DNA from 2 places in the Bacillus sp. JJ1122 genome. Region 2 is predicted to be linked to the other one. Evidence: riboswitches for the same ligand, from Rfam matches in the RefSeq annotation. Region 2 holds a riboswitch; the other holds the start of a gene.

What was found. Region 2 has a riboswitch for lysine ahead of V7201_RS22690 (transporter substrate-binding domain-containing protein). Riboswitches for the same ligand answer to the same signal wherever they lie in the genome.
Region 1: another riboswitch for lysine. It lies ahead of V7201_RS08655 (aspartate kinase); the one in region 2 lies ahead of V7201_RS22690 (transporter substrate-binding domain-containing protein).

Annotation. Positions count from the first base shown of each region.
Region 1 covers NZ_JBALQL010000014.1:135,155-143,351, reverse strand. Annotated here, with positions in the region: gene V7201_RS08675 (hypothetical protein) at 1-512, shown strand, start outside; gene V7201_RS08670 (FTR1 family iron permease) at 548-1,465, shown strand; gene V7201_RS08665 (hypothetical protein) at 1,580-3,049, shown strand; gene uvrC (excinuclease ABC subunit UvrC) at 3,065-4,837, shown strand; lysine riboswitch at 4,909-5,086, shown strand; gene V7201_RS08655 (aspartate kinase) at 5,280-6,512, shown strand; gene V7201_RS08650 (nuclease-related domain-containing protein) at 6,865-7,917, shown strand; gene V7201_RS08645 (YslB family protein) at 7,995-8,197, opposite strand, start outside.
Region 2 covers NZ_JBALQL010000050.1:10,659-18,855, forward strand. Annotated here, with positions in the region: gene V7201_RS22670 (heme-dependent oxidative N-demethylase family protein) at 1-869, shown strand, start outside; gene V7201_RS22675 (dimethylamine monooxygenase subunit DmmA family protein) at 866-1,327, shown strand; gene V7201_RS22680 (PDR/VanB family oxidoreductase) at 1,357-2,319, shown strand; gene V7201_RS22685 (YdeI/OmpD-associated family protein) at 2,379-3,044, shown strand; lysine riboswitch at 3,246-3,426, shown strand; gene V7201_RS22690 (transporter substrate-binding domain-containing protein) at 3,538-4,371, shown strand; gene V7201_RS22695 (amino acid ABC transporter permease) at 4,435-5,178, shown strand; gene V7201_RS22700 (amino acid ABC transporter ATP-binding protein) at 5,196-5,939, shown strand; gene V7201_RS22705 (NAD-dependent epimerase) at 6,016-7,026, opposite strand; gene V7201_RS22710 (hypothetical protein) at 7,023-8,197, opposite strand, start outside.

The DNA.
Region 1 (8,197 bases), on a different contig from region 2:
TGAAAAATTTAAATGACGAAAATAAAGAAGCTACAATCGAAAACATGGAGAAGCTTCTGATTTTGAATATTGCAAGAAGGCTTGAAAGTATCGAAAAGAATTTCGAGGAGTACGATACCTCTAAAAAACTGCTAGCAAAAGGCTTCGCTACATATCAGGCTTTATCGCCAAAAGTAGAGGCAAACAATGCGGAATTAGATAAGGAAATGAAAGCTGATTTCGATGCTGCTCTTGAGGCACTTGGTAATCCTGGACTTTTTGGAGTCGGGAAAAAGCCATCTGACATAGAAGCATTTAAAAGTAATAAGGAAGAAATCCTTAATGCACTGCAAAAGGAATTCAATCTTGCCAGCCTGGAAGTCGGACATTTTACAGAAACAGTAGAAGAACAAGGAACTGGAAAAAAAGACTGGACCGATTTATCCAACATCCGAAACTGGATTCCGTTAATCCTGATCGTCGCAATCATTGCGGCAGTTGTTTTTATCGGCATTAGAAAAAGAAGAGGTTAAAGCTTGACCACACCTTGGAGAGGGGAGAATGGGCAATGGAAATTCAAGCATTACTGATTACCTTCCGTGAAGTATTGGAAGCGTTGTTAATCGTCGGGATCATCACAACTTACTTAAAGAGGATGGACCACTCTAAGTATACGAAGTATGTGTGGCTGGGTGCCGGACTGGCTGTTTTGGCGAGTATTGGGGTGGCGATCCTGTTCCAGGTGGTATTCACTGGATTTGCCGCCATGGGCAGCGAAATTTACCTGAAGATTGGAATCATGCTCGTATCGACCGTGTTACTAACGCAAATGGTATTCTGGATGGCGAGCCACAGCAAGGACTTAAAGGGCAATATGGAAGGGAAAATGAACAAGTTCATCTCGACAGGAAATATTGTCGGTATGGTCATCCACTCATTCCTGGTTGTATTGCGTGAAGGTATTGAAACGGTTTTCTTCTTTGCTGCAATCACCGGCGGTAATATCGGCGCTGCAATGCAAGGCTGGGGAGCTCTTACCGGAACACTTATTGCGGTAGTTGTTTCATATATGTTCTTTAAAGGAACAATGAAGGTTAAGCTTAAAACCTTCTTCCAACTTACTGGCGCATTCATCATCCTGATCTCAGCTGGGTTATTGGTACAGGCAATTTCAATGATGCAGGACATAAACTTGATCGGCAGTGTAATACCGCATGTCTATGACATTACATGGTTCATGCCTGAGCATCCAATTGATTATGCACACTATGTACGTGACAACGGAGTCGCACCATTATTATCAGGTGATATCGGCATCTTCCTAAAAGCACTGTTCGGTTACTCTTCGATGCCATCCATCGAGGAAGTCATTGCTTATATCGGATACTTTGCAGGCATTTTCCTGCTGACTTCAACACGTGGCACGAAAAAACAGAAGCCTGCAGAAAACAAACAAGTAAATGTATTGAAACCGCAGGTGAAATAAACATAGCTTCCTCTCTCCAGAAAAAGTACAGGGAAATTCCTTGTGCTTTTTTCATACGTTTAGACCTTATTGTTTTTCAAATTGCTCTAGTGTTTTTAATGAAGAAGGTAGTTGGTGAAAAAGTTGAATTATGAAAAATGGAAAAGTCCAGCAATAGTGGCGGTAAGTTTGGTCGTAGTAATGTATGTTTTATGGCTGCAGCTCAGTTCGCTAAATCCTTTTGTTTCTTCCTGGGACCAAGTGGATTTTTCGCTTGCAATTGAAAGGTATGACCTTAGGGCAATGCGGCCCCATTTTCCGGGCTATCCTTACTTTATTCTGGGAGGGTTGCTTGCAAAGTTCATCGTAGAGGAACCGAATCAAGCTCTGGTGCTCTTTAATATTTTAATATATGCGAGTTCGATCATTCCGGTTTATATTATCGCATCCAGGTTGATTTCCAGGGAGAGCGCCTTTATGGCGGCCGCGGTTATTTATACCGCAAGCTATCCATTGATCATAGTCAATCAGCCGATGTCGGAAGGTGCAGCTCTTGCCGTCTTCTGGTGGTATTTCTTGAGCATTGTCACTGCCTGGGAAAGAAAATCAGGCAAATGGCTGCTGCTGCCGCTGTTTTTATTCAGCGTGCTCCTGGGGATCAGGCTTAGCTATATTCCTTTGGGTGCAGGGATGATTTATCTCTTTTGTAAAAAATGGAAAGACCATCAAATTGGATCCGTCGGACTTTTAACATATACTTTCGCTGCAGGTGTGTTCCAGTTAATCTGGATTGGCGGGCTCATCATGACTGAAGGAGGAATCGCCAATTTTCTGGAACTTGCCTTTGGGTTTACTGGCGGCCATTTTCAAGAATGGGGCGGAACTACGACCTCAAATGACTTATCGATTATTGCCAGAATAAAAATATTCTTGTTTACCAACATTTTTTGGTGGGGAATATTTTCAAGAACACATGTTTTGATGGTATTATATATAGTTATCGGCCTATTCATTTTTTGGCCGGGTACAAAAAGTAATCTTTTTAAGAATATGCCTTTCACTTTAGGTGTCTTGATGATGTCTGCATATGGCATATGGGCACTGTTTGCTCAAAATATCGATAAGGCCAGACATATTCTGCCCGTTGCAGTGATTCTGATCTTTTTAGTATTGTCTGCATTTTTCAAAAGGTACCCAAATATTTATAGCAGTTTATTGATTCTCATACTTCTTATTGCCCAGGCAATGGTTTCAGCGAACCTTGTGAAAACACAGGCAAACGAGGAGCCTGCTGTTTACCAGCTTGCCCGTTTTCTTGAGGAGACAAATGAGGAATTTGTGCTATATACATGGGAAGAAACAAGAGTCCTGGGATATTTGAAAATGCCATATTCACATAAAAGGATCAATACGTATAAAGTATTTCTGCATGATCAGAGCTTATATAAAGATAAAACAGTGTATTTGACCGATAAAGTAGTCGATGGCTTTAGGGCACAGGGAATTGAGATAGATAAGAGAGTTGAAAAGATAAGGATTTTCAACTCCGAAAAAATATTCGATCCAGTCTACAATGAAATTATTTTATATAAATGGACACCGTAACAGGGGGTGAACAGTATGAATGATCAAATTAAGAATAAATTGGCCATTCTCCCGGCACAGCCAGGATGCTATTTAATGAAGGACCGGCAGGGGACCATCATCTATGTTGGGAAAGCTAAGATACTGAAAAACAGGGTTCGTTCATATTTTACCGGCTCACATGATGGAAAGACTCTGCGTCTAGTAAATGAAATAGAAGATTTTGAGTATATCGTTACCTCCTCAGACATGGAAGCACTTGTCCTTGAAATTAACCTGATCAAGAAATATGATCCTAAGTACAATGTCATGTTAAAAGATGACAAGAGCTATCCATTTATCAAGCTGACTGCAGAACGCCATCCTAAGCTGATCATCACCCGCAAGGTTAAAAAAGATAGCGGGAAATATTTCGGGCCATATCCGAATGTCCAGGCAGCAAATGAAACGAAAAAGCTTTTGGACAGGATCTATCCACTAAGGAAATGTTCCACTCTGCCGGACCGGGTATGTCTCTATTATCATATGGGCCAGTGCCTCGCGCCTTGCGTAAAGGATGTAAGCAAGGAAGAGTACAAAAAAATAACAGATGAAATTACCCGCTTCCTGAACGGGGGCTTTAAGGATATTAAAGTAGATTTAACTGCTAAAATGGCCGCGGCTGCTGAAGAACTGGATTTTGAAAGAGCGAAGGAATTCCGCGATAAAATTGTTCATATTGAGGCTACAATGGAAAAACAGAAGATGACCTCGACTGATTTTACCGACCGCGATGTGTTTGGGTACGCCGTGGACAAGGGCTGGATGTGTGTTCAAGTATTTTTTATCAGGCAAGGAAAATTAATTGAACGCGAGGTTTCGATGTTCCCAATCCATAATGAACCGGAAGAAGACATCCTCACTTACCTAGGCCAATTTTACTCGAAAAATGAGCATTTCAAGCCGAAGGAAGTTCTCGTCCCTGAAGGCGTAGATACGGAAATGGCTGAAGCGCTGCTTGAAGTAAAGGTGCTAAAGCCGCAGCGAGGCCAGAAAAAAGATCTTGTCCGCCTTGCTTCAAAGAACGCCGGAATCGCTCTCACTGAGAAGTTTTCACTGATTGAACGCGATGAAGAACGGTCAATCAAGGCAGTCGAGAATCTTGGAATTCAAATGGGCATTTACACGCCACACCGTATCGAATCTTTTGATAACTCGAATATCCAGGGGACCGATCCTGTTTCAGCCATGATTGTTTTTATAGACGGCAAGCCTGAAAAAAGGGAATACCGTAAGTATAAAATCAAATCTGTCGTAGGGCCGGATGATTATGAGTCGATGCGGGAGGTAGTAAGGCGAAGGTATTCAAGAGTCCTGAGGGAAGATCTGCCGCTGCCTGATTTGATTATCATCGATGGCGGGAAGGGGCATATCGAATCTGCCCGTGATGTACTCGAAAATGAACTTGGCCTCGATATTCCGATAGCGGGTCTGGCAAAAGATGATAAGCATAGGACTTCCCAGCTTTTATACGGCAATCCACTGCAAGTGATCAGCTTGCCAAGGAATAGCCAGGAATTTTACCTGCTGCAAAGAATCCAGGATGAAGTCCACAGATTCGCGATTACATTCCATCGCCAGCTCAGGGGGAAAAGTGCTTTTCAATCATTGCTTGACGATATCCCTGGTATTGGTGAGAAGCGTAAAAAGGCGCTGCTGAAACATTTTGGATCCGTGAAAAAAATGAGGGAAGCCTCCATAGAGGAATTGACTGCTGCTGGTTTGCCCTCCATTGTAGCCCAGGAACTGTTTACTAAATTGCAGAACTAACGGTAGCAATCTATTTTTTAGTGTGCTATAATAAGAAAAAATTTCATATAGCTATCACTTTAGAGCATTAAAGTGAAGATAGAGGTGCGAGCTTCAAGAGTAAGAGCCAGGAGAATTATAGGATTCTGTGAATGGCTTTGAAAGGGGATGGTCGCCGAAGTGGGGGAATGCCTATTCTTTTTCCCGCTGGTCCTTCGTTGAATAAACGCTGGATTGTCAAGATTGCCATCTTGGAGTGCTATCTCATGTTGCAGCGTATATATGCGTTTATCAAGCAATGGGAGACACTCTCATTGCTTTTTTGTATTTATAAGGATTTTTCGTCCATTATTCACAGCTGAATGTCATGCGAAAACATCCTTAGGGGAAAATACATATGCGGATTTTGCCATGAAGCTCTTTATAGAGGCAGAAATAAGAAGGAAAAGGCAGGGGAAGGTAAATGGGATTAATTGTACAGAAATTTGGAGGAACTTCTGTTGGCACTGTTGAGCGAATCAAGAACGCTGCCAGCAGAACTGTTGAAGAAATGCAAAATGGAAATAACATTGTGGTTGTCGTATCCGCGATGGGGAAAACGACAGACCATTTAGTTGACATGGCTAATGAAATTTCGAGCGCTCCATCTAGGAGAGAAATGGATATGCTTTTAACGACAGGTGAACAGGTAACCATCGCTTTGTATTCTATGGCGCTCGCGCAAATGGGAATTGAAGCTGTTTCCTATACAGGCTGGCAGGCTGGAATCAAAACTGAGGATGTTCACAGTAACGCAAGGATTGTAGATATCGAAACGGACAGAATTAAAAACGACCTTGAGCATGGCAAAGTTGTTATTGTAGCCGGTTTCCAGGGAGTGACGGATGATGGGCAGATCACGACTCTTGGCCGTGGCGGATCTGATACAACAGCAGTAGCATTGGCAGCAGCGTTAAAGGCAGATAAGTGTGATATCTATACTGACGTGACGGGTGTATTCACGACAGATCCAAGGTATGTGAAAAGTGCAAGGAAGCTGTTAAGTGTTTCTTATGATGAAATGCTTGAGCTGGCAAACCTGGGAGCGGGCGTTCTCCATCCAAGAGCGGTGGAATTTGCAAAGAACTACGGGCTGCCAATTGAGGTAAGATCCAGCATGGAAAAAGAAAGAGGTACGATCATCGAGGAGGAAATTGGGATGGAACAGAATTTAATCGTTCGTGGAGTGGCATTTGAAGACAAAATTACAAGAGTATCAGTCCTTGGAGTAAGCACATCGTTAAAGGGACTATCAACCATTTTTACAACATTGGCTCAAAACCACATCAATGTTGACATCATCGTCCAAAGCAGAACAGAAGCAGATTCTGCTAACATTTCTTTTTCAATCAAGAGCAATGATTTACCAGAAACTTTAGATGTATTAGAACGGAATAAGGAATTATTAAATTATAAAGCAATTGAATCAGAAACCGGCCTGGCTAAAGTGTCCATCGTAGGTTCTGGCATGGTATCAAACCCTGGTGTAGCTGCAAAAATGTTCGAAGTTTTAGAAGGACACGGCGTTCAGGTGAAAATGGTCAGCACATCGGAAATCAAGGTTTCCACAGTGATCGAAGAAAAACAGATGGTGAATGCGGTAGAATCACTGCATGAAGCGTTTGAGTTGTATTCTGAGTCGGTTAAAACGAAGTAAGCTGAGGAAAGCCTTCCAGGTGTTTGATGCCTGGGAGGCTTTTTTCTATAGAAATTGCGGCCAATATGGCTATTTGGAGAAGAAATTTTTCTTACTGGTGATAAATCGGTTCTTACTAGTAATAAAATTCTTCTTACTAGTAATAAAACTCTTCTTACAAGTAATAAATTCATTCCTACTGGTGATAAAAATTTTTCGCTTGTTTAACATGCCATTCTGTACTTGATAACCATCAATTTAGGCTCTTATTTAACTTACTTGTCAAAGAAAGTTCATAATCGCGATAGTAGTGGGGCAGGAATTAGATGTTTTTAAAAGAATTTCTATAAAAAATACTCTGGGAGGGATTTTATTGATAATAAAAGATAGGAATTATCCGATTAGGCTTAGGATGTATGAAGCCCTTTTGAATAGACTCAAAGAAAATTGTTCGAGAAGGGGAGAAATAGAGGACGATTACAAAGGCTGGCGGGCTGGGTATAAGGGGGAACTGCAAACGGATTACCGCTTAAGTTTCTTGCCCGAAAAAGATTACTGGATCCTGAGAGATCTAAGGTTAAAGGATGGCATATGGCATTTCCAGATTGATACTCTCATCATAACCCATAGCTATATACTTCTTATTGAGACAAAAAACTACTCAGGTGCCATTTACTTTGAAAAGAATTCGGAGCAAATGATTCAATCAAAGCAAGATAAAGAAAAGGCATACGATAACCCGGTCCTCCAGGTTAAAAAACAAAAATGGCATCTTAATAGATGGCTGGTTGCACACAATTTTAAAGTCCCTCCCATCTTTATCATGGTTGCCATCAGCAATCCCTCCACCATTATTAAAACCAATGATTCCAAACTTTATCAACATGTAGTCAAAGGAGATGTGCTGGTCGATCGAATCAGGAAAATGGAAAACACTAATTTAAAAGACTTCTTTTCCGAAAAAGAAATGAAAAAACTCTCCAAAACCCTCGTCAAAAAGCATACACCACTCTACCCTGAAATTCTCAAAACATATTCTCTTGCAGAAAAGGACCTTCATAAGGGTGTTCAATGCCCTTCTTGTTCAGCTTTTGGGATGCGGAGAATGAAGCGGAAATGGGTTTGCCACAATTGTTCGTTTCATTCTCGAACTGCCCATCTTATGAGTGTAGTTGATTTTTTTCTTCTTATAAAACCCACCTTAACAAATTCAGAACTGAGTGAATTCCTTCTTATCCAAAATCCAAGAGCTATCGGAAACATGCTATCATCCATGAATTTATCATCCAGCGGTTCCAATAAAGCTCGTATCTACCATATGCCTGAAGATTTTGAGACATTTATCCAATTGGCGCAAGAGAAATATGATTCATTCCATAACCTGTCTAAACCAAAAAAGCCTGGGAAAAAAATCCCCAGGCTTTAACGCAAATATGCAATTCCAGACTGCCGAGCCAGCAAACATTGCCAATGCTCGCCATCAAGGTCATACAGCGCGGTTTCTCATTCAGAAACAAAATCATTTTTATCCCATTTAATGGTGAATTGGATTCGAAATGAACGCTTATTGGGGTGTTCGAAGGCTTCGGCTGTAGCATTCTTTTGCAATTCCATCTGCTGTGCGAGAAAACCTGCTTCAAGCTGGAATGTGGAGTTTGCGTTATTTTTTAACCGAGAGGAAATCAGCTCGCTGCTAAGTTCCAGCA
Region 2 (8,197 bases):
AATTAAATCCGCCGAATTCAATTGAGCTAACAGACGACTATTTAAAAGAAATCAACCTAAAAAGAGAGCTGCTTTCCCAGCACTCTGAACGATGCTTCCATTCATTACCGCACACTTTGAATGCACAATGGGAAGTGGTTGATTTGATTTTGGAACATCTAGTTACTTATTATCCTGATAAATTCACATTGCTAAAAAAAGATAATAAGTGGTTATTTTCCAACGTCCAGACAAAAGAAAAGATCGCCTTTACATTTGGAGACAATTCAACACTTGGAGTGGAGCCTTTAGATTTTATTGGCCGGCATGTTCAAGAGGATTTGATCTTGATGATGCAGCGGGATGGCAACCTGTTTTTAGATGCTGGTCAGCTTTGCTTTCCGGCAAATTGGTCTTTGTATTTTGACCTGGGTATGTCTTTTAAAGAAATACATGCACCAATTCCCGGCTTTCGGACTGATGACCTGGATGATCGAATTCTGCAATTTTTGATGCGAATCGAGGCAGGTACTCCCTGGGGGAGGAAAAACTGGTCACTCATGGCAGGTAACAGACTAGATACTTCACTTGAAACATTTTCAGAATGGGGTCAGGCCAGGATGCAGGTGACGAAGGAAAATGCGGGAGAACTTGTTCATTTAAGGGTTGAGGTTCAAAAGCTTTTCCGCCTGCCAAAAAGCAACGGCATTTTATTTACCATCCATTCACACATGCTGCCTTTAGAAAGGTTCATTCGTCATACTCCGTGGCTAGAACCATTTTATTCGATCCTCCATGAACTCCCAGACTTTATTGCTGACTATAAAGGAATTTCACTGTATCGGAAACAGGTACTTGACTATTTGGAAGAGGAAATGAAAAAGAGATGATTGGATTGCAAAAGGAGTTTTCATTTACTAAGGGGAAAAGAAAATATTTATTCTGTGCCGATTCAAAAAGCGCAGACCCCTTATATATTCTCGTTCAACAAGCAATCGAGAATAAAGTCTCTTTTGATTACCTGGTAATAGAGCATGAATCCGATTCCTTCCTCGAGCTTTGGCTCAATCAGCAAAAAATGGGAACATATTTATTTTTATCTGGGACGGGGGAATTTGTAAATCGGTTAAAAAATCTAGCTTTGGAAGCTGGATTTTCTGATCAAGAAATGCAATTGAGCGTACAGGGACCTGTAAGTAAGAGGGTAATTTGCTGTAAATGTCATGGTGTGAATAATGTAGAAGATGAACTGCATATCACCTGTATGCATTGTGCAGTTGACCTTGAGGTTTCCAGCCATTATTCAAGCCGTCTAGAGGCCTACCTTGGCTATACTTCTATAAAATAATCATTTGGTCAAACTGGAGGGGCATGGTTTTGCGTCGAAATTCAATATTACAAGTACATGTAAGGAATATTGTAGAAGAGACTGCCGCGATTAAAAGGTTCACCTTACAAGCAATTGATAACAATCTGCTTCCTGCCTTCAGCGGCGGTTCGCATATAACAACCTTTTTGCCACATTCTTCAGGTACATTGGAAAGGCATTATTCTATTTTTAATCTAAATGCAGAGGCGGATCTGTTTGAAATAGCGGTCCGCTTGGCTGAAGACTCAACTGGCGGCTCTCGTTACTGGCATCAAAATGTTAAAATAGGTGATGTATTGCCCGTAAGCTACCCAAAGAATTACTTTCCTTTAAGTTTCCAAGCAAAACATCATGTGTTCTATGCAGCGGGGATTGGGATCACTCCCTTTTTATCGATGATGGCAGAGCTGGCTGAAAAAAATTCTTCTTTCGAACTGCATTATGCAGCGCAGTCAAAGGACCAGTGTGCTTTTTATGGATTCTTAAGCAAGACCTATCCAGATCAATGCCGCTTTTATTTTTCAAATGGCGAGGGCAATAAACGTTTATTGCCAACACAGCTTTTGAATCATCGGATAGGGACGCATGTGTATTTTTGTGGTCCCGAGAACATGATTCAAGATTTCACAAACGCAGCAAAATCATATGGCTATCCGTCGTTCAACATTCATGTCGAACGATTTGCTCCGCCGGCAAAGAAGGAACAGAATGCTTTCCAGGCAATACTAAAAAGAAGCGAAAAACAGCTTGAGGTTCCTGAAAATGCTTCACTATTGGAAGTGCTCCTTCAAAATGGGGTCAAGGTTCCATACTCCTGCCGTGCAGGCGGGTGCGGGACTTGTGAAATCAAGGTGGTCGAAGGACAGATTGTTCACTTCGATTCCTTTTTAACAGAAGCTCAGCAATGTTCAAAACAATCCTTGCTTAGTTGTGTATCGCGCGGGAATGGCAGGTTGGTCCTGGATTTGTAACGGATAGATTAACATTTTCGAATAACTGTATTACAGGATTAAAGCAGAAGGTGGAAAATATGGCTAAAACAATTGTAGAAAAACTTAACTTGCAAAAATATAAAAAAGCGGCAGTCTTGAATGTCCCAGAGGGTTCGGACTATTTAGCGGAACTTGAAGGTTATGATACAGAGCTGAATAAGAATCAATCGTATGATCTGATTTTTGCTTTTGTGCTTGATCTGGAAGCTTTTAAAAGGATCGTAAATACGGTGATCGAGAAGAATTGTTTAAATAAAAAGGGGTATATTTATTTAGCTTATCCGAAAAAGGGGAATAAAGTTTACCCAACCTTTATTCATCGTGATGAGATTTTTCCAGGCATAGGCGTTGATGAGAATGGTTATATTGGGACAAGTACGATCAAATTCGCCCGTATGGTGGGATTGGATGATACTTTTACAGTGATTGGCCTCAAAGAGGAAGCTAGAAAAAGTCAGCCTTATAGTAAAGCGAGTCAGTGCGTTGATGATTACATTGAGCTGATTCCAGAAATAGAAAAAGATTTGCAGGATACTCCAGCATTACTTGCGTTCTACAAGTCCCTCACACCAGGATACCGCAAGGATTGGGCCCGTTTTGTATACAGCGCAAAACAAGAAACAACGAAAGCGAAAAGGCGAGAGGAAATGAAAATGATTCTTGGAGCAGGGTTTAAGAGCCGGGATTTATATAGTAGAAAATAATGGGAAACACATCCTGTAATAGAGAGGCCAATGTAATACGGAAGTGCTTGATTCCAGTAGGTTAAACAGGGGAAAACACATTGATTATACTCGCCGATTAGAATCGCATCCTTCTGGTTTTTCATAAAGAACTAGATTGACAGAATTAACAGCTTATTGTAGCCTAGTTATTATAATTTAATATTTACACCTCACTTTTACTAGTGAGGTAGAGGCGCGATATTTAACAGTCCTTAGCGGAGCATGAGAAGCTATGATGCCAGGGAGAAGGAAATGTCGCCGAAGTTTGTAATATTCTCAGTATTACTTGCTGGGTCTGCAGTTAAGAGCTGCAGGACTGTCTCAATAAACACCCAGTTTATTGAGTTGTGCTATCTCATTTAGGGAAAAGAGAGGAATTTAGGGCATCTATAAATAGTGCGACCTGAGTTTATCTCAGGTCGCTTTTTGTTTGTAAAAAAAGCTCTAAAAACAACAAGGAGGAGAAACGGACATGAGAAAACAAGTATCATTATTTCTAGTATTGCTGCTTTCAGCAATGATTCTATTGGCAGGTTGTGGAAGCAAGGATGAAGCGTCTGGCTCATCAGATGAAAATACATTCAAAGTAGGTCTTGAAGCAGGCTATGCGCCATTTAACTGGACTCAGAAGGATGATTCAAATGGCGGTGTTAAAATTGCTGGAACTTCAGAATATGCAGGCGGTTATGACGTAGAAATCGCTAAGAAGATTGCAGATGGTTTAGGCAAAGAATTAGTGATTGTAAAAACGGAATGGGATGGCCTTGTTCCAGCTTTAACTTCAGGCAAAATTGATGCGATCATCGCAGGTATGTCACCAACTGCAGAACGAAAAGAGACAATCGATTTTTCGGATAACTATTATAAATCAAATCTAGTAATGGTAGTTAAAAAGGGCGGAAAGTACGAAGGGGCTACTTCAATCCAGGATTTTAAAGGTGCGAAAATCACTGCTCAATTAAATACATTCCACTATTCAGTAATTGACCAAATTGAAGGGGTATCCAAAGCGACAGCAATGGATAACTTCCCGGCAATGAGGGTTGCGCTTGAATCTGGAATCATTGATGGATACGTTTCAGAACGCCCTGAAGCGGTAAGTGCTTCTGGTGCAAACGAAAACTTAGCAATGGTTGAATTCAAGGATGGGTTCAAAACATCAGAGGACGATACTGCAATTGCCGTAGGTCTTGAAAAAGGCAGCAAGTTAACAGGAAAAATCAATGAAATCTTAAAAGGCATCTCTGAGGAAGAACAAACGAAAATCATGGACGAAGCGATTAAGAACCAGCCTGCAGCAGAATAAGGATGACGTAAAACCGGCTGTATATGTACAGTCGGTTTTATGATGGTATAAAGGGGGAGAAAAATGAGCTTAGAGTGGATCGTAAAAATCATTTCGGAAAACTGGCCTATGTTCCTTCGCGGAGCAGGTGTCACACTATATATTTCTCTGATTGGAACCATCTTAGGCGCAATCATTGGTCTTATAGCAGGAGTGATTCGCACCATTCCTGTACCAGAACGCGGAATCAAAAAAATAGTACTAAGAGTCATTAATTTCATTTTATCTGTTTATATCGAATTCTTCCGCGGCACCCCAATGATTGTTCAGGCTATGGTTATTTATTATGGTTCGGCCTTAGCATTTGGAGTGGATATAGACGTAATGGCAGCAGCACTCATTGTCGTATCTATCAATACTGGAGCATACATGGCAGAAATCGTTCGAGGCGGAATTGTTTCTGTTGATAAAGGACAATTCGAAGCAGCACAGGCAATTGGCATGAATCATTTCCAAACCATGATGAACGTCGTATTGCCACAGGTCGTTCGTAATATTTTGCCTGCGACGGGCAACCAGTTTGTCATTAATATCAAAGATACATCCGTCCTTAACGTTATATCCGTATCAGAATTGTATTTCTTAACAAAGTCAGTTGCCGGTAACAACTTTAGATACTTTGAGTCATTTTTTGTAGCATGTGTACTTTATTTTGTCATGACATTTATCGTCACAAGAATCCTGCTTTATTTAGAACGTAAATTGGAAGGGCCGGACAATTATACGATGATGCTCGGAGAGGAAACACCCACGGCAAATAAGTTATAGGAGAAGGAGGAGAGAGTATGGAAAAAGTCATCGATATTCAGCATCTAAACAAATCCTTTGGAACACATGAAGTTTTAAAAGACATCAACTTTTCGGTCAAAAAAGGCGAAGTCGTAAGTATAATTGGCTCTTCAGGATCAGGAAAATCAACGCTTCTTCGCTGCATCAACCTTTTGGAAAAACCAAGCGGCGGCCAGATTATTTATAACGGAGAGAATATCCTCGATGATAAGCATGATATTCCAACCTACCGCAGACATTTAGGAATGGTATTCCAGCAGTTTAACTTATTTAATAACCATAATGTCCTGCATAATTGTACAGTGGGCCAGATCAAAGTATTGGGACGTTCAAAGGATGAAGCTGAAAAGGTAGCAATGAAATATCTAAAGGTTGTTGGGATGGACAGGTATATTAACGCAAAACCAAAGCAGCTATCCGGAGGACAAAAGCAACGTGTGGCGATTGCCAGAGCACTTTCAATGGAGCCAGATGTCATGTTGTTTGACGAACCAACTTCTGCTCTTGATCCAGAAATGGTAGGAGAAGTTCTAAAGGTAATGAAGGAACTTGCTGAATCAGGTCTTACGATGCTGATCGTTACCCATGAGATGGAATTTGCAAAGGAAGTATCAGACCGTGTCGTGTTCATGGATAAGGGAGTTATTGCCGAGGAAGGAAGCCCTGAGCAAATCTTCAATCATCCAAAGCAAAACCGTACGAGAGAGTTTCTTAAACGTACTTTTGTTGAAGTTTATTGATAATAAATATATATAAAGAGGCTTCTCAAAGAAGATCGTGTTAACGATCTGCTGAGAAGCCTCTTTTTAGATGCATTTATTGGTTCAAATGATATTTTTTGTACCACTCTACAAAAATCCCTAAACCAGTCTCTAATGGTGTGGAAGGAGAGAAGCCTGCATCCTTCTGCAATTCTGTAATATCTGCATAGGTCATCTTTACGTCGCCTGGCTGCATCGGTAAAAAAACCTTATTCGCCTTTTTACCGATTTTTTCTTCGAGGATGCGAATAAAATCAAGCAGCTTCACGGGGTTATTGTTGCCGATATTATAGATTTTATATGGAGCATAGCTAGAACTGGGATCTGGATTTTCACGATTCCAATCCTTATTTGGCTTTGGCGGACGATGGAGCAGCCTGACAATCCCTTCAACGATATCATCAATAAAAGTAAAGTCCCTGCTCATCTCTCCATCATTAAAGACTTTTATTGGGTTGCCTTCAAAGATATCCTTAGTAAATGAATAATAGGCCATATCTGGCCTTCCCCAAGAACCATACACTGTAAAGAAGCGAAGTCCTGTTGTTGGAATGCCATATAAGTGGCTATAGGTATGTGCCATTAATTCGTTTGCTTTTTTAGAAGCAGCATAAATACTTACAGGGTGATCAGCAGAGTCATTGGTTGAGAAGGGGATTTTAGAGTTTGCACCATAGATGGAGCTTGATGAGGCATAAATCAGGTGGTTTACTGGATAATATCTGCATGCCTCTAAAATATTTAAAAATCCCAACAAATTTGAATGAACATAGGAATGTGGATTATTAAGGCTATAACGGACTCCAGCTTGAGCGGCTAAGTTGATCACGACCTCAATTGTGTGAGTTTTAAAAATGGAATGTAATTCTTCTTTGTTTGCCAAATCAATTTGAAAGAATTTGAAATGGTCGTGTTCTTCTAATTGCCTTAACCTATCTTTCTTTAATTGCACATCATAATATTCATTAAGATTATCGATCCCAATAACGTGATAATTTTGCGATAACAATCGTTTAGACAGATGAAAGCCAATAAAGCCCGCTGCACCTGTTATGACAATATTCATCTTCTGTTGTCCCTTGCCTGATTTCGATAATTGTCTCTAAACCAGCTACTTTTTGTCTTCCTTTGAAGGTCTCTTTCAATGTGCTTTTCATTTATGCGCTTCCATTGGACATCTTTTTCCTTAAACGATTGATTTTTGCTCCTGTGTTCGATCGTTTTTACTTTCCTGGTTTTTTGTTTTTCTTCCGCCATTACTGTCATGGCTTCAGGCTCTTCTTTTGGAATCAGGATAGGCTTGCTTATCCAGTTAGCATAAGTTTTAGGGTCGATTGCCTTTACCTGTTCAAGGAAAGAGGTTAAAAAATCTCTTTCATGAAGGTCTTGGAATAACTCAAGCGGTCGATCTTGTAGCCGGGAGTATGAATAGACATGATCGACAAATTTGAAACCTTGATTGGTTACAAAAATATGCCTTAACGGGGCATCTATCTGTTTGAAACCTGATTTTTTCATTGTGTTTAAAATGTTTAGAAGGCGCGTGGTAATATCGACGGTGAGATTGGATTGTTTTTTTAGGTATTCGTTTAAATTAGGTCCCAATAAATATTCCATTACAATATAATTGGCACCTGTTTCATATACCTTTGGGATGAAAGATAAATGTTGGTTTGATAACAAAACGTCTTTCTCTTGTTGGCAGTGTTCTGGTTTTCCATAAATCTTCACACATTTTTCTTCACTAATTCGGTATACGGCGCCTTGATGGCCTTTCCCAATGAGCGGCTGAGCTACAGAGCTTTCCACCTTGACTCCTTCTCCATTCCCGCCAGAGATGACAGGAATATTCCTGTAGTCCAAAGTGTTTTCGCTGAAATACCTTTCCCATATTTTATAGGTATCCGGATCTGTTTTTTTTACTCGGGATAAAAATGAGTCTTTTAATAAAATAATATTTAAATCTCTTAATAATTTCAGGGGGACCGGATGTTGCCTTTTAAACGCGTTTACATGGTCAACCACTTTAAGTTCTTCATTTTCCAGGACAAAAATATGCCGCAATGGTGCATCAATCATCGTGAAATTTGCTTGCTTCATTGCCTTTAAAATGAAAAGAAGTTTGTTTGTAATGGACTCGGGGATATATGTGCAGTTCCTGAGATATTCTTTCAATGTTGGGGCATTAAAGTACTCCATTACAACAAAGTTGGAGCCTGTTTCATATAATCTAGGAA